One region of the Salinibacterium sp. SWN1162 genome, then DNA from elsewhere that is predicted to be linked to it. Evidence: riboswitches for the same ligand, from Rfam matches in the RefSeq annotation. Region 1 holds a riboswitch; each other region holds the start of a gene.
What was found. A riboswitch is a leader RNA that binds a small molecule or an ion and turns the genes downstream of it on or off. The one in region 1 is predicted to bind thiamine pyrophosphate.
Positions count from the first base shown of each region.

Region 2: another riboswitch for thiamine pyrophosphate. It lies ahead of I6E58_RS06490 (ECF transporter S component); the one in region 1 lies ahead of thiM (hydroxyethylthiazole kinase).
Region 3: another riboswitch for thiamine pyrophosphate. It lies ahead of I6E58_RS12295 (MFS transporter); the one in region 1 lies ahead of thiM (hydroxyethylthiazole kinase).

Region 1 is NZ_JADYWT010000001.1:2,030,221-2,038,096, reverse strand. Features, by position in the region: gene der (ribosome biogenesis GTPase Der) at 1-705, shown strand, start outside; gene I6E58_RS09595 (DHA2 family efflux MFS transporter permease subunit) at 839-2,374, opposite strand; TPP riboswitch at 2,641-2,732, shown strand; gene thiM (hydroxyethylthiazole kinase) at 2,724-3,533, shown strand; gene thiE (thiamine phosphate synthase) at 3,530-4,246, shown strand; gene I6E58_RS09580 (bifunctional hydroxymethylpyrimidine kinase/phosphomethylpyrimidine kinase) at 4,243-5,820, shown strand; tRNA gene I6E58_RS09575 (tRNA-Pro) at 5,897-5,970, shown strand; gene I6E58_RS09570 (hypothetical protein) at 6,210-7,876, opposite strand, start outside.
Region 2 is NZ_JADYWT010000001.1:1,373,832-1,381,707, reverse strand. Features, by position in the region: gene I6E58_RS06500 (energy-coupling factor transporter transmembrane protein EcfT) at 1-221, opposite strand, end outside; gene I6E58_RS06495 (ATP-binding cassette domain-containing protein) at 218-1,645, opposite strand; gene I6E58_RS06490 (ECF transporter S component) at 1,654-2,286, opposite strand; TPP riboswitch at 2,320-2,428, opposite strand; gene I6E58_RS06485 (LLM class F420-dependent oxidoreductase) at 2,455-3,381, shown strand; gene I6E58_RS06480 (DUF3097 domain-containing protein) at 3,437-4,288, opposite strand; gene I6E58_RS06475 (VanZ family protein) at 4,285-4,728, opposite strand; gene I6E58_RS06470 (SRPBCC family protein) at 4,830-5,360, opposite strand; gene I6E58_RS06465 (glucose-6-phosphate dehydrogenase) at 5,357-6,721, opposite strand; gene I6E58_RS06460 (hypothetical protein) at 6,757-7,383, opposite strand; gene I6E58_RS06455 (hypothetical protein) at 7,527-7,876, shown strand, end outside.
Region 3 is NZ_JADYWT010000003.1:190,361-198,236, forward strand. Features, by position in the region: gene I6E58_RS12265 (ornithine cyclodeaminase) at 1-341, shown strand, start outside; gene ctlX (citrulline utilization hydrolase CtlX) at 348-1,340, shown strand; gene I6E58_RS12275 (VWA domain-containing protein) at 1,351-3,096, opposite strand; gene I6E58_RS12280 (PPOX class F420-dependent oxidoreductase) at 3,385-3,774, opposite strand; gene I6E58_RS12285 (CDGSH iron-sulfur domain-containing protein) at 3,795-4,001, opposite strand; gene I6E58_RS12290 (iron-containing redox enzyme family protein) at 3,998-5,194, opposite strand; TPP riboswitch at 5,383-5,492, shown strand; gene I6E58_RS12295 (MFS transporter) at 5,483-6,832, shown strand; gene I6E58_RS12300 (Ppx/GppA phosphatase family protein) at 6,871-7,848, opposite strand.

The DNA of each region.
Region 1 (7,876 bases):
AACGAACTCGCTGGCACGACTCGCGACCCGGTCGACGAGCAGATCGAGCTCGGCGGAAAGTTCTGGCGTTTCGTCGACACCGCCGGTATCCGTCGTCGCGTTGCTTTGGCTCAGGGGGCGGACTTCTACGCCACGCTGCGCACGAGTGCGGCACTGGAAAAGGCTGAAGTGGCCGTCGTGATCTTCGATGTGAGCCAGCCGCTCAGTGTTCAGGACCTCAAGATTGTTGACCTCGTGCTCGAATCGGGCCGTGCGCTCGTTCTGGCCTTCAACAAGTGGGACCTTCTCGACGATGAACGTCGCGACCTGCTCGAGCGTGAAATCGACAAGGACCTCGCGCACGTTGCGTGGGCTCCTCGCGTAAACATCTCGGCCAAGACCGGTCGTCACATGGAGAAGCTGGTTCCGGCTCTCGAGCTGGCGCTGGAGTCGTGGGATACCCGCATTGCGACTGGTAAGTTCAACGCTCTTCTGGCTGAGCTCACACAGGAGCACCCTCACCCGCTTCGTGGTGGCAAGCAGCCGCGCATCCTCTTTGGTACGCAGGCTTCGAGCCGTCCGCCGACGTTCGTTCTCTTCACGACCGGATTTTTGGACCCGCAGTACCGACGCTTTATTACGCGTCGACTGCGTGAGATCTTCGGCTTCGATGGCAGCCCCATCCAGGTCAACATGCGTGTGCGTGAGAAGCGTAAGCGTAAGTAGGTTCTCGAGCTTTGGCTCTGTAGCTTCGGCTTAACGACCAAACGGCGAGTCATTCTCCTAGGAGAGTGACTCGCCGTTTGGCGTTAACCAGCGCGTGAGCGGATGCCGGTGGGCTGCCGCTCACGCTCGAGCGTTAGTGTGCGACCGGTGCGACGTTCGCGTCGGCATCCGCATCGGCGTCAACCTCGGCATCGTTGCGCTTGACGAAGAACGTGGCGACGATCGCGAACAGCGAGATGATTCCGCCGGCCATGAAGGCGAGACGAACGCCCCCGGCGAGAGCTTCGGTGTCGGGTGCCCCTTCGGCGGCCAGCGCGACGGACTGCACTGTGAGCAGCGCGATAAACAGTGCCGTACCGGCGGCACCCGCGAGCTGCTGAACGGTGCCGATGGTGGCGCTGCCGTGCGAGTACAGGTGCGGCTTGAGGCTGCCGAGGGCCGACGTGAATAGCGGCGTGAACATGAAGGCGAGGCCGATGCTCATGGGAACGTGAATGGCGACGACCATGAACGGTGAGCTGTTCTCCGACAGCATCGTGAAGCTCCAGAGGGCGGCGCTCACGACGATGGCACCGGGGATCATGAGCGGGCGCGGGCCAACCTTGTCGTAGAGGCGACCGACGACCGGTCCGAGAAGACCCATCATGAGGCTGCCGGGAAGTACGAGCAGTCCACTCTGGATGGGCTCGAGACCGAGAACGTCCTGCGTAAACATGGGGAGCAGGATGATGGTGCCAAAGAGCGCCGCCATCATGACCATCATGAGGCCGATGGAGACGGCGAAGCCGGAGGCGGCGAAGGTGCGCAGGTCGAGAAGCGCGCTATCGGTTTTCTGCAGCTTCAGCTGGCGCATGATGAACAGCGCAAGGCTGATGGCGCCAGCAACGATGGGGATGGCGGGGGCGACGAGCACCTCACCGCTCGCTGATTCGCCGAGGCTCGAGAGGCCGTAAATGAGTCCCGCAAAGGCAATCGCAGAAAGGATGACCGAGAGTACATCGATCGACACCTTGCGAGGATCCGTAACGTTGCGCACCTTGGTGATGCCGAGGATGAGCGCGGTGACCGAGATGGGGATCATGACGATGAAAACCCAGCGCCAGTCAAAGACAGCCAGGACAAGACCGGCGACGGTCGGGCCGACGGCGGGAGCCATCGACATGACGATCGAGACGTTGCCCATCGTCTTACCGCGGGTAGCCGGGGGGACGAGAGTCATGACGGTGGTCATGAGAAGCGGCAGCATGATGGCGGTACCCGAGGCTTGAACGACGCGACCGACGATGAGGATCGCGAAGGTGGGGGCGATCGCGCCCAGAAGCGTGCCCGCGGTGAAGAGCGTCATGGCAGCGATGAAGATGCTGCGGGTCGTGAAGCGTTGGATAAGGAATCCGGTAATCGGAATCACTACCGCCATCGTAAGCATGAACGACGTTGACAACCACTGAGCGGTGCTGGGCTCGATCTTGAGGTCTTCCATGATGCGGGGGATGGCAACGACGAGCGACGTCTCGTTGAGGAACACCACGAAGGTTGCCGCGAGCATGAGCGCGATGACGAGACGGTTGCGACCGCTGTTGTCGACGGCGCCCGCCGCAGAGCTGGACAAGGAGCTCGCACCGGGTGGGGCGAGGGGAATGCTGCCGGTGATCGGCGTGGTGCTGGTCATGAAAATCCTGTCGTGTCTCAAGCGGTAGGACGAAGCAGCAGCCGCGGTCGACAGGGCGCACAAATCAGTCGTCTTCTTTATTCTCGCTCAGTGCAACGACATCCGACAGCAAAATAATCCCGATTGCGTGGAGTCGGCGGCAAACCGGCTCGCGGTGGGGCAGAAGTGGGGCATGAGCAGGCCCTGTCGAGCGAGAAGTGGTCCACGACGGTCGGGCGCAATACCTCTGCCCGAGCAGCTGCGGGAAGCGCTATGTTGGAGGCACAACTTGTGACACGGGGTGCCCTGCGGGGCTGAGAACACACCCGTCGAACCTGATCTAGTTAGAACTAGCGAAGGGATGTCGTGCATGTCGCGTACGCCACCAAACTTTTTGACCGCCACTCAAGACGCGCTCGAGGCGGTGAGATCGACGTCGCCGCTCGTGCAGTGCATCACCAATAGCGTGGTGGTGGGCTTCACCGCTAACGCTCTGCTGGCCGTGGGTGCGGCTCCGGCCATGGTGGATATTCCGGAGGAAGCGGGCATGTTCGCGGGGGTGGCATCCGGAGTGCTCATCAATCTCGGCACCTGCCGTGAAGAGCAGCGCGCTGCGGCGCTGGAGGCAGCACCGGCCGCCAACGCTGCGGGAACGCCATGGGTGCTCGACCCCGTGGCTATTGGTGCTCTGCCCGTGCGGACTCCTTTGGCGTATCGCCTGCGTGATCTCGGGCCGTCGATTGTGCGGGGCAATGCTTCAGAGATTCTGGCGCTTGCCGAACTAGGCGCTGGTGGCCGTGGTGTCGACAGCACGAGCAGTGTGGATTCCGCACTCACTGCTGCTCAGATGCTCGCTCGCGTGACGGGCGGCGCCGTCGCAGTATCGGGAGCGACTGACCTCGTGACCGATGGCGTGAGTGTCGTGAGACTCACAAACGGGCATCCGGTGCTGACAAAGGTCACGGGTGGTGGCTGTGCGCTGGGAGCGATCATGGCGGCGTTTGCTGCGGTGACTCCGGATGCGTTGACCGCGGCAGTAGCGGCGACGAGCGTGTACACGGTAGCGGCTGATCTCGCGGCGGAACGTTCGGCGCTGCCGGGAAGCTTCGCTGTGGCTCTGCTGGACGCACTGAGCGAAGTGTCAGTAGACGACATTGCAGAACGGGCGGTGATCGCGTGAGCGGCGTGCGAGAGAACGAGAGAGCGGTAGGCAACGGTTTTCGCGAGAGCTTCAACCTCTCGACCTATCTCGTGACGGATTCGACCCAGGCCCGCGCGGCCGGCCATGACCTGGTTGATCTTGTCTATGAGGCCGTCGCCGGGGGAGTCACTGTCGTTCAAATTCGCGAGAAGGACACTCCCGCCCACGAATTTCTCGACATCGTCTTGCGGGTGTCGACCGCAGTGGCGCGCAAGGTGCCCGTGCTCGTCAATGACCGCGTCGACGTGTACCTGGCGGCCCGCGAAATGGGTGCCAAAGTGGCCGGAGTGCATGTGGGGCAAAACGACTTGCCCGTGTCATCCGTTCGAGCACTTGTCGGGCCGGATGCCATTGTCGGGTTGAGCGCCTCTACCGAGGACCAGTTGTTCGCAGCCGGGGTGCGCTCCGCCGGGGTCGACTACGTCGGTATTGGCGCACTGAACCCCACGACGACCAAGAAGGATGCTCCGGATGCTCTGGGGCACGCCCGCATGGCCGAACTCGTCGCAGTCAGCAAACTGCCGACTGTTGCTATTGGCGGGATTGGTCTGGCGGATGTTCCGTTGTTGCGCGCCGCTGGTGCCGATGGTGCTGCGGTGGTGTCCGCTATCTGTGGTGCTGCCGACCCGCGAGAAGCGGCACGGGCGCTCGCCGCAGCGTGGGCTGGAGTTCGAGCGGGGGAGACGGCGTGAGTGAAGTTGCGGGTAAGGGAGAGAACGTGAGTGTGAGTTCAGGCGTTGGGACGGGTGCGAGTGCGGTTGCGGCCGCGGGTACGAACGGGGTGCGGGTACCGCGGGTACTGAGCATTGCCGGCAGCGACCCCTCGGGTGGGGCTGGCATCCAGGCTGACCTCAAGTCGATTGCGGCCAATGGCGGCTACGGCATGGCGGCGATCACGGCGCTGACGGCCCAGAACACGCAGGGCGTGAGTGGCGTGCATGTGCCGCCGGCCTCGTTTTTGAAGAAACAGTTGGATGCCGTCAGCGACGACATAGCGATCGATGCAGTGAAGATTGGGATGCTTGGCACTCCGGAGGTCGTTGCTGTCGTGCAGGAATGGCTGGCGCGAGTCAAGCCACCGCTCGTTGTGCTTGACCCGGTGATGGTTGCGACCAGTGGAGATCGCCTGCTGAATACGGAAGCCGAGCTGGCGCTGCGTGAACTGGTGCGGGTCAGCGATCTGGTGACACCGAACATCCCTGAGCTCGCGATTATTGCGGGAGAGCCTGCCGCCGAGACGTGGGACGAGGTGCTGGCGCAGGCGGCGCGAGTCTCTGCCTCCTACGGGGTGCGCGTGCTCGCCAAGGGCGGCCACTTGAGTGGGGCTGAGGCTCCGGATGCGCTCGTGGATGCTCGTTTCGGGAACGCGCCGGTCGTGACAGAGTTTGTCGGCATCCGTCTAGAGACCACGAACACGCACGGAACGGGCTGTTCGCTGTCAAGTGCGCTGGCGACGCGCATTGCGGCGACCGGCGATTGGCCTGCCGCGGTGGGGGAGTCGAAGCGGTGGTTGAGCGAGAGCATCCGTGCCGGTGCAGCTCTGCAGGTAGGCGACGGGCATGGGCCCATCAGCCACTTTGCGGGGCTGTGGGCTCGCGGGGGCGTAGAGACGGCGCCAACGGCGGCAGAGGTGCGGGAGCACTGGTGGGCCGAGATTGCGGACATCCGCGCTCAGATCGACAACGGTGACTTTGTGCGGGCGCTGGGCGATGGTTCCCTCGAGCGGGGCGACTTCGTCTGGTACCTGGCTCAGGATGCGCTCTACCTGCGGGATTATGCGCGGGCGATCGCCGAAGCCGCCCGGCTGGCACCCACCGCTGCGGAACAAGCCTTCTGGGCATCGAGCGCTGAGGGCTGCATCGTGACCGAACTGCAGTTGCACGAGTCATGGTCTCCCGAGGGCGAAGTGTTCGCGGCCTCGCCCAGTGCGACCACCACCGGGTACCTCAACCACCTGCTGGCGACGGCTGCCCGCGGTGACTATGCGGTGCTCGCTGCCGCTCTGTTGCCCTGCTTCTGGGTGTACCACGACGTCGGTTCGCGCCTGCACCCGCTCGCGCACGCCGAGCACCCCTACGCCGACTGGTTGACGACCTACGCCGATGACGCCTTCACGGATGCCACCGAGCAGGCCATCACGATAGTGACGACGCTCGCCGCAGACGCCACGCCGGTAGTTCGGGATGCGATGCTCACCGCTTTCGTGGCCTCCACGGAGCACGAACGCGAGTTCTTCGCTGCCGCGCACGGGGTTAGCTCGCATTGATTTTGTTTCTGTTCCCCAATTGACCCCAAAGTGAACACGGGCCCTCAAATTCCGCGTTAGGATAGTGGAGTTGTCGCGGGCTGTAGCGCAGCTTGGTAGCGCACCTGACTGGGGGTCAGGGGGTCGCAGGTTCAAATCCTGTCAGCCCGACAATGGGGTTCTTCTAGATACTGTTCTAAGAACCTAAGGACACAAAAACCCTCCCGGGTAATCCGGGAGGGTTTTCCTTCTTAACGCACGCTTTCGGCTTACGATCACGCCTGACCGCTCATCTCGTGAGCGGTTCGAATGCTTAAATGCCAAACGCTCCCGTTCGGGAGCGCGTCGAATTGTTCGTCAAGCGGATACTTGCCCGTCTCGGGCTGGTGAATTGGGGCTTGAGAGCCCAGCTAGGTTCGCAGCGGTGGCTCGGTCAGCGGAAGAACGATGGGGATCACCACGTTCGGAGTCGTTGCTGTGTAGGCGTTCGTCCAGTGGGCGTCGCGACTGCGCAGCGAGGGGGCCGTCTGGCGAACCAGAATTTGCGCGTAATCTTCGAACTCTTTCTTGAGGAAGCTGGCGATGCGCGTCAGATTGTGTTGAACAAGCAGGAACGCGGAAAAGATTGATGCAGCGGCAATTCCGCGGGTGCGTCGTCGAGAAGCGGTCTGAATGTCAGAAGTACCACCCGTCTTAATCTGGGCATTGAGAGATTCAATTCCATTTCGGGCGTACTGGTGGAAGGTTTCCCACTCTTCGGTGCCGTAGACGAGCCCTTGTGCTCGTTTTTGAATCTCGACGTGCTCGAACGAGACCGAGTGCTGCTTACAAATGCGATCAAGCTCGGCGGGGATGTCGTCGTGCTCGATTTCGGGGCGCGACTTCTTGGCAGCCGTTTTCATCATCTCGCGAATCGGGCACACAACGGTCGGACTGGCGCCGAGTGCCGGGCACATCATGGGGACTTTACCCCGAGCATCCGGTTTTTCTTTTTGAATGAGTCGGTACGGCAGACGGGCGTTGATGCGCGCCCGAAAGGTGTCCTTGTCAATGCGGTTGTTGAGGTAGTCCGGAGTTGCGGTCAACATTGGTTCCGGTGTGGCTGGGCAGAAGAGACCATCGTTGACATAGAGCGCGCCTCCAGGAGCGGCCTCACGGTACTCGCGGTCTTTCCTGTAATCAGTCGAGGGGACGTAACCAAGGGCTACCGCAGGGGTGTGCAGGCGCTCGTGGATCGCATTGGCGAAGTATTCTTTGTCCGTATCTGCCAGCCCGGGCTTCAAGCCAGTCTTTATCGCTGACGTGAGAACCTTGACGGCTTCTTCCGAAGCGCCGACGTTGGGGATGGCGAGGGTTGCCGCTACGGCCAAGTGCGGAAAGCGCTCGGAGCCTGGTTTCTCGTGATCTACGCGAACGGCGATGGTGAGTGCGTAGCCCCGTTGGTAGACGACGCTAGATTTTTTCCGGTTGGCGTTTTTCGCATCGAAGGGGATGACGCTCCCGGGCCGGTCATCGCCGCGTATTCCGCCGCTCTTGACGTAGAAACCATTCGAAAGGTCGACGGCGCCTGGCGTCAATTTGGCTTGGTCGTTGATGATGGCTTCTTCGGCGGCCTGAGCGTCCAACGTCTTGCGACTGTAAACCTTGGTGGTGGGAGAGGCAATGAATGTCTGGTCGATGGACAAGCTCATCTTGTCGTCGACTCGGCGTAGCCGTCGCGGCTGCTCGTTGAAGGACATCAAGAGAAAGCGTTCTGTGAATTCGTCGAGGCGCGCTTTGAAGAAGCTCGCGCGTGCGGCGTCGTGGTTATCGACAATGTGCTTGATTGCAACGTGTGTCTTCGCGAAGCGCATGTCGTAGGGGTACGGATTCATACATTCGACGATGCGGTGGAACGCGTTGTAGGTGTTGTTGTACCAGCGCTTCTCCTCAGCTAGGTGTCCAACGAATGTAGTGGCAGGCGCCGGCAGCTCTAGCAGCGCCCGCGACTCAGCACTCAGACGGTGTTGAAAAAGCTCTCGAAGTTCGGTGATGAGAAGCGGTTTCTTCTCTCCGGCAAGAATCATGAGGCCCGTGA
Region 2 (7,876 bases), 660 kb from region 1:
TAGAGCAAGATCGTGAGCGCGGTAAGCGGCGCCGCGATCCAGACCGGCAACGTTCGCAGCCAGAAACGCTTCGGTTCGATGCCCAGGAACGCGATAATCACGAGCTCGAGCACGAGAGCCGTCGCCGCGGAAACCCAGTCGATCGTGAGGATGAGGAAGAGGCTCACAATAAGCCCCGCTCCAAGCTTGGCCACGGGGTTCACGGCCGCGATGGGGATCATTCGAGCACCACCGTAGAGTCTGCGAGCGCGTCGACAAACTCGAGATCGTGACTGACCGCGATCACACTGCTGCCGTCATCCACGAGCCGAGCCAGCAGTGCGAGCAGTTCGCTCCACGTACGCGAATCTTGGCCGAACGTGGGTTCGTCGAGTACCAGAACATGCGGGCGCGTAGCCAGGGCGGTAGCGACACTGAGGCGACGTTTCTCGCCCCCCGAGAGCGTGAACGGGTTGGCTTCGGCCAGCTGCTCGAGACGGAGCCGCGTGAGTAGCTCATCGACCCGAGCATTCATTTCCGCTGTCGAAAGCTTCAGCGCCCGCGGACCCACTTCGAGCTCTGCGCGCACCGTGCTCGTCAAAAACTGGTGCTCCGGGTCTTGAAAAACGGTACCGATTCGAGTGAGCAGTTGACGCGACTTCCATCTGATCGGATGCGGGCCCGCCCCGTTTGCGAGTGCGGGGCTCGCGACCACGGCACCGTCTACCGGTGCTAGTAGCCCGCCAAGGGTGAGTGCGAGCGTGGACTTTCCGGCGCCGTTGGCACCGGTAATGGCGAGCGCGTGGCTGCTCAGGATCTCGCGGTCGAAGGGTATTCCGAGTGCTTTCTTCGCGCGCCCGAATGCCAAGCTTTGCGCCGTAAGAACGGTGTGCTGCTCACCGCGAGCGGTGCGCTGGGGGCGCGGCGGCGGGAACTCCGGAATCCAGACCCCGCGAGCAGCAAGCTGCTGCCCTTGGCGCGAGAGCACCTCCGAAGGTCGCCCGTCGGCGATGACTCCCCCGCCGGCTGCGAGCACAACGACGCGATCGACAACTTCGCTCCACACCGACACGCGATGCTCGACCACGACGATCGTGGCGCCGGTCGCTTCGGCGACCCGGATGACTGCATCCCGAACCTCGGTAACACCAACGGGGTCGAGATTGGCGGTTGGCTCGTCGAGAACGATGAGCCCCGGCTGCATCGCGAGTACTCCGGCGAGCGCTAGACGCTGCTTTTGCCCGCCCGAGAGCGCGCCCGTCGAGCGATCGAGAGCGACGTCGAGGCCGACCTGATCGAGACTATGGCGCACTCGCTGCCAAATTTCGTCGCGCGGCACCCCGAGGTTTTCGCAACCGAAAGCAACGTCGTCACCAACGCGTTCCAGAATCACTTGACTATCTGGGTCTTGAATCACGAGCCCCGTGCGGCCACGAACGGATGCCGGATGCTCGCCATCGACAAGAAGTGAGCCTTCTGACTCACCTTCGTCGTCACCGACTATCCCGGCAAGGGCATGGAGAAAGGTCGATTTTCCTGCCCCGGATTCGCCGAGGAGAAGTACACGTTCGCCCGGTTCAATGCGCAGGTCGAGCCCGCGCACCGCCCACGCGAGCCTGCTGGAGTGGCGCCACCCCCATCCTTCGACGGTGACGCCAGCAGGCACTGTGGGGGTCAGACCCGCTTCGCAATCTCGCGACCGGCACCGAAACGGTTGAGCGCGCCGGTGGCAGCAAGACCACGCGTGGCGAGCCACGAGAGTAATCCGGCGATGAGCATTCCGCCGACGACGCCAGCGATCGCGTAAATGACAATGAAGGGCAGTGCTGAGCCCGGGTACCAGAGCAGCAAGTCGGTGATGACCATGGCGAGTCCTGCTCCGGCGCCGGCCAGAATGGCGCCGCTGACCCGCCAGTTTGCGTAGAGGAACGCAGCGAACACGATCTCGGCGCCCACTCCTTGGGTAATACCGCTGACGAGGGTGAGGATGCCCCACTGATTGCCGATGAGGGCCGAGACCGAGGCTGCGACGACTTCACCATAGATTGCGGCGCCCGGCTTACGAATAACGAGCGCGGTGAGAACACCGGCGAACAGCCAGAAGCCTCCGCCGATCGCTTGGAGTCCCGGGAGCAGCGCCGAAAACGGTGCCAGTGCCGGCGTTGACGCCACGTTCCAGACGACGAAAATCAAGCCGCTCGCGACGCCGATGACGCTGGCCACGACGATGTCGATGACGCGCCACTGAAAGCGCGATCCCAGCGTCGAGGTGGTGGACGAGGGTGAAGATGGTGCTGTTGTGGTCACTTTCGTGCCTTTCACTAGTGAATGGCACGGGTTTCAAGAGTGTCTGCTCCCTGCGCTGGCATGATCCAGATCAGGTTCGACGGTCGAAGCTTGGAGAAGCTCCCTCTCAGCCCGGCTCACCGGACTCCCGTGTTCGCCACCCAGTCTAATCATCAATAGGCTCGGGGCATGGACTTCCGCATCTTCACAGAGCCTCAGAACGGCGCCAGCTACACCGACCAGCTTCTGCTCGCGCAAGCGGCAGAGCAGCTCGGCTTCACGGGCTACTTTCGCTCTGACCACTATTTGACGATGGATGACCGCAACGGCGGCATGCCTGGACCGACAGACTCCTGGACCACGCTCGCCGGTCTCGCGCGGGAGACCTCGACTATTCGCCTCGGTACGCTCGTCTCGTCGGCGACCTTCCGGCATCCGGGAATCCTGGCGATTCAGGTCGCTCAGGTCGACGACATGTCGGGCGGGCGCATTGAACTCGGTTTGGGCACGGGGTGGTTCGAGCGCGAACACGCCGCCTACGGCATCCCCTTTCCGGCAAAGCGGTTCGGGATGCTCGAAGAACAGCTCGACGTGATCACGGGCATCTGGGGCACTGACCCCGGAAAGACTTTCTCGTATGAGGGCAAGCACTACCAGTTGAGCAACTCCCCCGCGCTGCCGAAGCCCACGCAAGACCCGCTACCGATCATTATCGGCGGCAGCGGCCCGAGCCGTACGCCAGCGCTCACGGCTAAGTTCGCCGCCGAATACAACGCTGGCTTCGCCACCATCGCACCGCTCAAGGAACGCATCGACCGCGTGCATGCCGCGTGCGAGCACTTCGAACGCGACCCATCGACCCTCGTGCTCTCGATAGCAGGAACGACCGCAGTCGGAGCCACTGACGCTCAAATCGACGCTCGCGCGACCGCAGCCAACAGCACCCCGGACGCGTTGCGCCTCGGGGGCTTCGCGGGGACCGCAAGCGAAGTCGTCGACAAGATCTCCGAGCTAAAAGCCCTCGGTTTTACCCGGGTCTACTTTCAGATCATGGACTTTCACGACCTCGACCAGCTCGACTTTCTCGCGCGCGAAGTGCTCCCCCAGCTCGACTGAGCGACGGCACATCTGCGAAGCGTTGCGCTCGCTAGCTAGCTAGCTAGCTAGCGAGCTACGATTCTTGGTCGACCGTCACGAAGTCGATCAAGTGCTCAACGCGGCCCAACAGTTCAGGTTCGAGATCGCCAAAGTTCTTCACCTTCGACAGGATGAACTGCCAGGCGCGCGCGATATCCGCTTGATCGTCATGAGGCCAGCCGAACGCCTCGCAGATGCCGTGCTTCCACTCAATCGTGCGGGGAACGGTGGGCCAGGCGGCGATTCCGAGGCTCTGAGGCTTGACCGCCTGCCAGACATCCACAAACGGATGCCCGACGATCAGCGCATACTTGCCGTACTTGCCGCGGCCCACAGCCTCGGCAATGCGACTCTCTTTTGAGCCCGGCACAAGGTGATCAACCAAGATGCCCAGCTTGCGTTCGGAGTTGGGCGCAAAGTCCGCGACAATCTTCTCGAGATCGTCGATGCCCCCCAGGAACTCAACAACGACTCCCTCGGCTCGCAGGTCATCGCCCCACACCTTTTCGACGAGTTCGGCATCGTGGCGACCCTCCACATAAATACGGCTCGCAAGCGCGGTGCGGGCGCGCTGCTCTGGCGCGGCGAAAGAGCCCGACGCGGTCTTGCGAGTAGCGGTCGCACCGACTTTGGGCGCGGGCTTTGTTAGCTCGACCGGCACGCCATCGATCAGATAGCCACTTCCCAGCGGGAAGGCACGGGAGCGGCCGCTGCGGTCTTCCAATTCCATGAGTCCGTCGGTAAAGCGCACGAGTGCACCGACGTAGCCGTCGGCAATGACTTCGACGACCATGTCTCTCTCGATCGGGACCTTCGGAAGAACCTTCGGGCCGCGCTGAATGCTGAAGTCGGCAAGAACATCGTGGGAATAGCGGTCGTCGGTCACCGATCGAGGTTAAGCGGTGCCGCCGAGTTGCTGGCGGAGGCGCGACGAGAGGTCGCGAGGTTGGTGGTGGCTTGCGTAGTGCGCGTCGCTGGCCGTTCCGAGTGTTCGCGCCAGAGGGCTATACCCACGGCAGCTGAGACTCCGATGCCGGCACCGATGCTGGCCAGAAGAATGTCTACGACAGCGGCATAGCCCGCGGGCATCCACACTGTCTGCGCAGCTTCGAGCCACGACGCCGCGACGATGCTAAAGGCGAGCGCTGCCCACCACCGTCGGCGACCGAACATGCCGACAAGAAAGACACCGACCGGAATGAACGCTACGGTCGTCCACAGCCAAAAGCGGCCATCGCTGCCCGGGGCAATCACGAAAGCGAGACTCGCCAGAGCGGCGAAGTACAGCGCTGCTGCGGCAGCCACTGCAAATCTCGATCGGAACATAGAAACATTGTCACAAGCGCATCTCCGCGCAAGTTGTGAGAATGGTGCGTGGAGGGTGTGAACGACGCCGTTTCTTGCAACGATTAGATAACTGGAGCTGACTAACGTGCAGCGAGACGCTCAATCTCCCGAGCGATCGGAGGCAAGACTCGGCGCATGTACCGCCCCCACCACAGTCGTACGATGAGCCACACCGCCCACCGTCGGCCACGCTTGGCGACGAAGGTGTAGCTCCATGAGATGCGCGCACCGTTGATCGTGCTGTCGAAATGCCATTCGGCGCGGGCGCCCGAGACGAGCATCCCGAACAGTCGCTGAAAATCGCTGAGCTCGTAGGCAAACAGCCCGGGGACTTCGGTGTCAGTGATCGTCTCAATGACATGACCACTATCGGAGAGAATCAAGCGGCGAGTGCGGCCGATCGTGTCCCAGTCGCCCGACTGATCCAATACCGCGACAACGGCGGGCAACGGCCCAAACCGCGGATAAAAATCGGTGGGGTCGAGAGGTCCCGAGAGCACGTACGCCTGCTCTGCACTCGCGCGGGTGCGTGCGGTTGCGCGCGCCGTCACACCTCGACCGCCCGTCACACCTCGACCGCCCGTCACGCCCCGAGCGCCGGTGCCTGTCACGGCCGGCTCCACGATTCGGGGCCGTGCGACCCTGCTGGATACTCCTCGAGGGGAACCCGGTCGTTGCGAAAGGCGTCAAGCACCGGAGCCACGATTCGCCAACACTGTTCGGCAACATCGCCCCGCACCGAGAGCACCGGATCGCCGTCGATGAGTGACGCGATGACCTCGCCATACGCGCTCATCGCCGCGTCGCCCAGCGTGGTTGTCAGTTGAGTGCGATCGAGAGTGAACGGGTCGCCCTCGCCATTCACGATGAGATCGAGCGAGAGCGTTGCAGGCTTGATCGAGATGGTGAGTTTCGCCGGCTCGGCGCTACCTGTGAGCCCGTTCGGCAAATGCGGAACCGGCGCAAAAGTAATCACGATGTCTTGGCGGGAATCGCCCAGAGCTTTGCCCGAGCGCAGCACGAACGGAACTCCCGCCCAACGCCAGTTGTCGATCTCGAAGGTGACTTCAGCGAGAGTTTCAGTGCCAAGCTCCGGGTCGACACCATTCTCATCGACGTACGCCGGAAGGCGGCGATCGCCAATCGTTCCCGCGGTGTAGCGGGCACGTCGCGCACACGTGCCATCGACCGTTTGCACGCGAGTCGCACGGAGCACCTGCGCCATAGAACCGCGAAGGTCCTCGGAACTCACGCTCGCTGGCGGCTCCATCGCGGTGAGCGCCAGAACCAGCAACAGATGGCTTTGGATCATGTCGACGACGGCTCCAGCACGGTCGTAGTATCCAGCGCGACCTTCCAGAGCGAGAGCCTCATCGAAAATCAGCTCGACCTTCGCCACGTTGGGCGCAGCCAGCAGCGGTTCGAAAACGCGGTTAGCGAAGCGCAACCCCAACAGGTTCAGCACCGTCGATTTACCGAGAAAATGGTCCACTCGAAACACTTGCTCTTCAGGCACGATCGTCTGCAGGATGCGATTGAGATCGCGAGCGCTCGCTTCGTCACTGCCGAAAGGCTTTTCTAGTGCGAGCACAATGCCTTCGGGCAGTTCGAGCGTCGCGAGCACGGCCACTGCCTTCTGGGCAATAGCAGGAGGCAAGGCGAAATACAGCGCCACGCGACCGGAACCCGCGGCAATCAAGTCACTCAGTTGATCAGCATCAGTAACGTCGGTTTGCACGTAATGCGCTGCGTTCGCCACAGCGGTGGCCGCGGGCGAAACTGAGGCGTCGAAGGACTGTGTCACTCGGGAGCGCCAGGCTGCGTCATCCATTTCTTGGCGATCAGCGCCGATCAGCGTTAGCGACTGTGCCTCGTCGCTCGCCAGAAACGACGCCAGCCCGGGCAAAAGGAGTCGGGAAGTCAGGTCGCCGCCCGCTCCCAAGATGATCAGTGTGTCAATGCGTGCCATCATCATGCACTCTCTGCTCGGTGCCGCTGCACGGCGTATTACTTCGAATGGGTGGTGCCAGTATCTCCAGCGGCGCTCGATTTTTGCTGGGGAGCAACGGCGGTTGCCGATGCTGTGGCGGTAACCCCGGCAAATCGTGAGGCGGAACCGCGGCGGGACCACGCCATCCACCACCACACAAGAGCACCGACGACAGCGGAGCCGACAACGCCTACGACGGGACCAAGGAGCACAGCACCGCCCACCGCAGAGTCAGTCGCCTGCGCGGCAATCGTCAAGTACGCCACAAAGAGTGGAACATCGAGGAGAGCAACGATCCCGAGCGATTGAAAGGTGATCTGCCACGGTTTACGCACGGCGCCGCGCGCAAGTAGAAAGATGCTCGCGAAGGCAGCGAGAGCAACCAAGAGCAGTGCCACGATCGCGATCACGATGATCACCGTGCCGATCACGCTGCTGGTGTTGCGGATGAAGTCGGCCACGACAGGGACGTCACCGAAAAGCCCGCTTACACCGTTCGCTGTTCCACCGAGCAGCAACGTGAGGCCCCCACCAAGCGCGACAAACCCGAGCATGAGCCAGCCCACCGAAAAGAGGGCGTGTGCCACCGCACCGGCGACAAGAGAATAGCCACGTTGGGCACTGGTGAGCTGGGCCTTTTGCATGCTTCGACGTTAGCGCAGGGCGGTGTCAGACCGCGAGGAACCGAGCGATCGGACTCGACACGAAAAAGAGTCGTGACACCAAAACGCGGGTGATTTGGGCGCTTCGTGGGACAAAGAGGCGTTCGACTCGCTACGGTTTGGATATGAAATCGTGGAGAGACGCGCTCAACGCCGAGCAGCAGGCTGACGTTGATCGAATTCTCGACTCGTCGCTCACTGTGGCGCGCAAGCATTTGAGCCATGCCAGCGAGTTCATGACGTTCGCTCTCGTAACCGACGCTTCAGGCCGTGTACTGGAGATGTCTGCCGACGAAGCGCTCAAAAAGAAGCATCTGGATGCCCACGCTATGATCGCGCAGACCGTGACGCAGTTGCGTCAAATGGCTGCTATCGCACGCTGCAGCGCGATCATTTCGAACACGCGAATCGCCTCTCTCAAGTCGGACGCCATAGAAGTGCGCATTGAGCACAAAGCGGGCGCCGCGCTGATGGT
Region 3 (7,876 bases), on a different contig from region 1:
AGACCGAACTCGAAGCGGCAATCGTTCAGAACGCGACCGTCTTCGTGGAGTTCCCCGAACAGACCCGCATCGAGGGTGAAATTCAGCAGCTCGACGCGGACTCCCCCATCACCGAGCTGTGGGAAGTTCTCGCGGGCAGCGCAACTGGCCGCAGCTCCGCCGACGAAGTCACACTCTTCGACTCGGTCGGCTTCGCGATCGAAGACTTCTCTGCCTTGCGCTACGTTTTCGACGCGGTTCGCGGCACCGAGTATGCAACTGATCTCGATCTGATCGCTGACCCGGCTGACCCGAAAGACCTGTTCTCTCTCGTCTCCCGCGCTCCCGCGCTCACCGCGTAACCGTCAATGAGCGTTCAGGCGCCTTCCGCCGCAGTACTGATCCGCCCGCACCGGTTCACGCCGAACAGCCAGACCGCGGGTGACAACGCCTTCCAGTCAACTGACCCCACGCGAACACCGGATGAGATTGCTCGCGCCGCGTACGACGAGTCCACCCAGGTGGCCGAGACTCTTCGTGACGCTGGCGTGAGCATCCATGTATTCGAAGACACGGAGAGCTCGCGCCCCGACAGCGTGTTCCCCAATAACTGGTTCTCCACGCACAGTGGCGGCCGTGTTGCGGTGTACCCGATGTACGCGCCGAATCGCCGCACGGAACGTCGCCCCGACGTGATTGAGATGCTGAAGCACGACTTTCGAGTGCAGGATGTCGTCGACTACTCCGGCCTGGAGCACGACGGCATCTACCTCGAGGGCACCGGCGCGATGGTCATTGACCACACCAATCGGGTGGCGTACGCGGCGGAATCGCACCGCGCAAACCCGCTCGCGCTGGAGCGTTTCTGTGCGTCGTTTGGCTACGAGCCGATGATGTTCGAAGCACGCGATAGCCACGGGGTGCCGATTTATCACACCAACGTCATGATGTGCATCGCCACGGATTTCGCCATGATCGGGCTCGACCTGATCGCTTCTGGCGACCGCCGAATGGAGATGGCGGAGCGCCTGACAGCCCCCGGCCGCACCCTGATCGACCTCACGGCCGATCAGATTGCGAACTTCGCGGGCAATGCGCTCGAACTCAAGGGCAGCAACGGTCGCATCTTGGCACTTTCGAGCCGGGCACTGAAGAGCCTGACGCCCGCTCAGCGATCGGTGATCGAAGCGAGCTGCGAGATTGTGCCTCTCGATATTCCGACTATCGAGCTGGCTGGCGGCTCGGTGCGTTGCATGGTGGCGGGCATCCACTTGGATCGCCGCTCACGCATGGCCGCGGATGTTGCGGCAGGCGTGCCCGCCGCCGGTTCTGCCGAAACAGCCCCGACAGCAGGCGCCTAACAGCGTCTCGCTAGCTGCAGTTCGGGCGGCAGTCGCGCTGGGACAACGCCTCGAGCATCACATTGCTGAGCTCGGTGGGGTTGTTTGCTTGGTACGCCGTTCCGCCGGTGGCCTGGGCGATCTTGCGCATCGCCTCGACGTCGGTGTCTGGGCCAATTCCGACGAGCACCACGGGAACAGGCTCGTCTCGGTTTGCATCGATCATGACAGTCAATTCTTCGAGGAGTTTCTCGAGAGAGATGCCGTTGTCGTCTTCGTTGCGACCGTCAGTAATAAGCATTACTGAGTTGACCTTGTCAGGGTTGTAGTCCTCGCGAACGTGCGTCACGGCGGCGAGCACAGAATCGTTGAGCCCGGTGTAGCCACTGATTCGCGAGGGTAAGGAGTCGATGATCGCCTGCAGATTCTCGACGTGTTCGGGGTCGTTCATCGAGCGAATGCCCGCGACGTCTTCCCAGTCTTCCGTACCCACTCGCTCCTTGGAGAAGAGCCACATTCCGAGCTCGTCATCTTCGGAGAGCGTGCTGAACGCATCTTCTGCCGAGTTCTGGAACATCTCGATGCGGCGCTGACCATCCCATGCTCGCTCGAGCATGGATCCCGAAACGTCGACGACGGTGAGGATGCGCGAGCGCAGGTTCAGTGCGTTCCAGTTACGCAGGATGCTGACGAGTTCGTCAGTATCTCCAACGCTCTTCGTCTCGACCGGGGCCGCGATCACGCCCGAGGCGAGAATCTCGCCCTCTCCCGCGTTGTCACGAAAACCCTCCGCATTAAGAACCTGCGAGGAACCGCGAACAAGGTCTGCGAACTCTTCAAGCAGAGTCGTGCGCGTCGTTTCTGTATCCTCGACGGCAGCGCGCTCTTCGTCGGTCATTCGCGATAGTTCGACCTCGGTGACGGTCGAATTCTCGACGACGACGAAGGGGTACGTAAGGGCGACTGTCCCTTCAGCGGGATAAAGGGCGACGAGCGGCTCGTCGGGGTTCGATGCGTTGTGTTCGACGATCTCACGCTCAGTAGCGAGAGCAACCATTCGTGAGTCCGAGATCTGGAGCTCGGTAAACGCAGCCTTTGTCGAGTCTGGAATCGATCGCCCAAGGTTGGTGAGAACCTGGTCAAAATCGCTCGGGTCGCCCTCCGCCGAAAGGTCGTTGAGGGTCGCCAGCGCGATCATGCTCGATGCGGATGACTCAGGGTCGGGAAGCAGCGTGCGATAGCGGCCAGCAAGGATGGCTCCCCATCCCACCTCGGCAGCCTCGAACTCTGCAACCTTGACGGCCGGGGTCGCGAGCACGAGCGGACTCGTGGCGATCGAGTCCCACTCCTGCGTCGCGGGCACTTCGCGGCCGAGCGCTGTCGCTGTGCTCTCTACCCGGTTGAGCCAGACGGGCGAATCGGGGATCCACGCATCCGCACCGGTCGAGGTTCCGGAGGCGAGCAAAGCGGCGGTGTCAGCAGAATTCTGGGTGACGATTTTCACGGACAGACACTGCCCGACATGCTCCGCGTTGAAAGCGTTGGCCACCGTCTGAACGGTCGAAGAAATCGTGGGATCGGTCACTACCGCGAGCTCGGTGGCGTTCGGGCAGCCGAAAGTTTGAGCGACGAAATCGTCGAGCTTGTTCTGAGCTGCGAGCGCGACGAGCGCCCCACCGCCAGCGAGGGACAGGGTGAGCAGGGTAGCGAGGACAGGGGTGCTTGCACGTATAAACCAGGATTTGAGCGTTCTGGAACGGTGGCGAGGTCGGGTCACGGGAACTCCATCGATCACGGGTGCTCTCAGCTTCGGGGGAACCAAGAGTTGACCCCCTTTCGGGGGCTTACACAATACTGACACAATTTCGCGTCAATGAAACGGGTGTGCACAGGAATTTCTCACTTTTGCGGCGAAAAACTGAGGCAACCCACAAAAACACGCTCGAAATCAGACGAATGAGCAAGAAAGAGTTACGAAGTTTTCCGCCATTCGCGAGCGCCTAAGGCGCCGCTTGTTCCCGTGCGCGCAACCTCCCGCCAGCGCAGTGCGCCGGTATCAGCGATCCTAGAGACGGATTTCGACCGCCACGGATTGCCCTGCAGTGCCACGAACTTTTTGTGCGAGACGAATGGCCGCGTACTTGGCACCGTACTTTTTCTTCAGAGCGGCATCCATGGCATCCAACGTCGCTTCGTCATCGCGAATGGCGGCCGTCGCTTGCACCGCAATTGCACCCTCAGAAACATTGCCGCGCATGTCGCACGGAGTGATCTCCACTCGCGAGGTGTGGCGGATGCGTTTTACTTTGCCCGACGAGGGCGCCGTCGTCACCAGCAATCGATCGCCGACGCCCACCGCCCAGACCGGAGTCGACACCGGCTCCCCCGACTTGCGGAACGTGGTGACCAAAACGTAAGTCTCGGCGGCGAGCGTGGAAAAGTTAGCGGCGGTCATGACTCCATTATCCCGCGGCGCTAAGCCTTGAAATTGATGAGCTTGTGGGTGCCATCGCAGAACGGTTTGATCGCCGATACGCCACACCGACAGAGGGCGACCGTATTGCGGACCTGCTCGATAGGTTCGCCATCGGCCGAGCGAAGGTCGATCTCCCCACGCACTAGAAGCGGACCGTTCGTGCACGCCGTGATTTCGACGTCGTCTGTCTTGCCTGAAGCCGTCATCGGCCTGCCCCCACCTCAGCGCCCGCCGAACTCTCCTCGCCTTCGTCGCGGCCGGCCAGCACCGCCTCGAAGGGGAACGGCTTACGCAGGGACGATTTCTCGGCCTCCCACGATTCGAGGATGTGCTCCCCCACCCAATCATCAACGAGCAGGCACGCACGCGCTCCGAAGAAGATCTCGCTAAGCAGCGCAGGTTCGCTTTCGGCAAGCCCACCCGCGAGGTCGCGGGCGGCAATTTGCTCATGCACGGCATCCGCTTCAACGTGCTCGTCGAAGTATTCGGTGACGTTCTCATCGAAACCAAGACGGCGGAAGCCGCGAGCGTAAAGTCCGTTGGGGATCGACGACGTCATTTCGAACGCGGCCAGGTGCCCGGCGATGGCGCCGCGGAGACGACGGTTCATACCGAACAGCGAAATCATGTTGAAGGAGGCGAGCGTGATGGCCGGGACGAAGTTCACGTACGTTCCATAGCGCGAGTCGAGACCAATGCCACGCATCGAGCGCGCGAACAGCTCTGAGTGCATCCGTTCTCGTCGACCATTGCCGTATTCGTCAGCTTGGATCTCGACGAGCGCCGCCTTCGCGCGCCCTGTCAGCCTCGGGATCGCCCACGAGTGTGGGTCAGCCTCCTTCAGTGTGTAGATGGAGCGCTGCACCATGAACTCGACAGCTTGTTCCTGAGTGAGGTTTTTCGCGACGTGGCGCGAGAGGCTTGGCCCAGCATCCGGATCAGGCGCCGTGAGAGCGAAAAGCGCTTGAGCCACGTCTTCGGCGGCGGCGTTAGGAAGTTCGGAAGCGGGAACCAGAGCGCGAAGCTGGGCTTCGAAAGCCCGCTCGAGATCTAGCCGGGCCGCAATGGTATCGACGTGCCACTCCCACTGATCGCCGTTGTCGACGACCCTGCCGTAATACAGACCGTAGAGAAGGTAGAGAGCGAGTTGCACGTCGTCGTCGCGAATAAGGTCGCGCCCGCTCGCGATGGCTGCAGCAACTTCGTCGGCGAGCCCCTCAATGGTGTGTGGTGCCGACGCGCTGGCGAACGCAGGGATCAGCAGCGAACTGATAGGCCCGCGCGGTTCGATTTCTTCGTCATGCCAGTTCTCGCACAGTCGCGTGGCGCTGTTTGCGTCGTGAGCTGCTCCATTGTGGGGAACAGCATCGCGCGCGGGAGAGTTCTCCGTGGGGTGCATTATGACCTCTCCAGTTCATCCGAAGTCTTCGGATCAGGCGCCCAAATTGCCTGATCAGCTTCGTGAGTGAACCAATATTGCCAACAGCGCACACGGTCGTCAACGCAATTGCCGGGCTCCCAAATATTTCTCAGTAAGCTCACTGAGAACGTTCAACTGGGCGGCCTAGTGGCAGATGCTAAGTTGTTGCGTGTCCCCACGGGAGCCCGCTGGCACGGGCTGAGAGGAAGCTGACGCAGCTTCGACCGTTGAACCTACCGGGTAATGCCGGCGAAGGAAGAACGGTCTATGGCTTCATCTCACTCGCACGCTGGTGCGTCGAACATCGCTGTCGCAACCGAGCCACCACTCGGCACTCGACGTGCGGTGCGCGGCGGCATCTTCGGCAACTATGTCGACCAGTTCGACATCTTCTTGCCGGTCATCGCGCTGGCTCCGGCATCCGCCCAGCTCTTTGGCTCGGACAACCTCGTCGGCAACGCGGGGCTGATCTTCGTCGCGACGCTTCTGGGGCGGCCCATCGGTGCCGCGATCTTCGGGTCGATCTCTGACCGCATTGGGCGAACCGCGACCACCAAAGTTGCCCTGCTCGGTGTTGCCCTCACGACGCTGCTGATCGCGCTCGTTCCCGATCACACCGTGCTGGGCGGTGGAACTCTGGCCGCAATTCTGCTGCTGCGGTTTGTCGGCGGCATCTTCCTCGGCGGCGAATACACCTCCGCGATCCCGCTCGCTATGGAATGGTCGCGGCCCGAACGACGGGGACTCGTGAGCGGGCTCATCATGTGGATGTCGCCCTGGGCCAACGCTTCGATCGCGGGCATGGTGTTTGTGCTGCAGAGCGTGCTCGATGCCGCCGCCTATAACCAGTGGGGGTGGCGAACACTCTTCGTTCTGGGCTCACTACTCGCGTTCACGATGCTGTTCTACTACCGTGCGCGCGTCGAGGAATCGCCGCAGTGGCAACGACCGGTGCAACGCGCGAACCCGCTGAAAGAGATTCTGGTGGGTCGCCACCGTCGTGCGCTCTGGCAAGTGTTCATCATGATGAGCGGGCTCTGGTTGCTCACGAACATGGCGATTCCGGTGCTGGCCGGGCAGCTTGGTTCCGGCGCGGGGGCGTTGGGTGCGAGCGGTGCTCTGGATGGCCGAGCACTGTCATTCGCGATGATGATCGGCACCGCGGCATCCGCTCTCACTATGGCAGCGTGCGGGCATCTTTCGACGTTCACCGGGCGGCGGCGTTTCTTTATGGGATTCGGGGTGCTGACCGCTGTGGGCGGGCCGCTCGCCTTTCTTGCAGTGTTTGCGGCCCCCACTCTTGGGCAACTCGTGCTGGGAATCGTGGTGCTGCAAGTCGTAACGGTGTCGGCGTACGGGCCAGTCGGCGCGTACCTCGTCGAGCGGTTCCCCACCGCGGTGCGGGCGAGCGGGTACGGCGTGGGGTACAGCCTGTCGATTGTGATCCCGGCGCTGTATCCCTATTACTTGCCCGCGCTGCAGAGTGTGCTCGGGCAGCAGGGCGCCGTGGCTGCGCTACTCACGCTTGGCGGAGTGCTTATAGCGGTGGGGGCGTTCCTCGGGCCCGAGACGGCGCGGGTTGATCTGGATGCTAGCGAGTCAGTGCCGCTCGCTTAATTAGTGGAGCCGGCTCCGTCTCGCTGGCAACCCCTCAGCTAATCAGTCGCGAGCGAGAGAGCGACGCCGTCGAGGATGTCGTGCTCGCTGGTCGTAACCCACTCGAGCGGGTGGCCTGCTGCAGCCGCGGCATCCGCCACTCGCTGCAGTACGGTAGCCCAGATGACGGCACCCGAGGCGATCACGTCGACGCGACCGGGGTGCATATAGGGCAGCGCTTCGCGTTCGGCGCGGGGCATGAGGGTGAGCGCTTCGCAAGATCGGAGAACCACTGCGAGGGGCAGCCGGCTGCCGCTGATCGCGACGGGGTCGTAGCTGGTGAGGCCGAGGGCATGCGCGGTGATTGTCGTGACGGTGCCGGCGACACCGATGACTTCGGTAGCTTGCGAGAGATCGACCGTCGCCGTGGCGATATCGAGAGCCGCGCTGACGTCGCTCCGGATGTTGGCGAGGTCCGGTTCGGCGGGCGGGTCGGTGGTGATGTTGCGTTCCGCCAGACGCACGCAGCCGACATCCATCGAATATGCCGCTTCGGGGATGTGGCCACCGATCACGAGTTCTGTGGAGCCGCCGCCGAGGTCGACGACGAGGTGTTGGGGTGCCGGCGCGGCACTGGTGGCGCCGTCAGGGTCGGATGCGGGCAGCGCCGTGAGCGCGCCACGGAACGACAGGGCGGCTTCTTCTGTTCCGGGAATCACTTCGACCGGCACACCAAGAATCGCGAAGACCGCGTCGGTGAACTCGGCACGGTTGGTGGCATCCCGCGTGGCAGAGGTGGCCACGAATCGGATGCGCTCGGCGCCGTGCTCACTGCACAGTTCGGCGTAGCGACGCACAGCCGCGAGCGTACGATCGAGCGCACCCTGGCTGAACTTGCCGGTGCGGTCGACTCCCTCCCCCAGGCGCACAACTTCAAGGGTGCGCACGACATCGGTGAGTGCACCGTGGCCGTCGAGATCCGCAATGAGCAGGCGGATCGAGTTGGTTCCACAATCGATGGCAGCGACGCGAGTCATGGGTTCTCCTGAAGTGCGGTGGATGGGG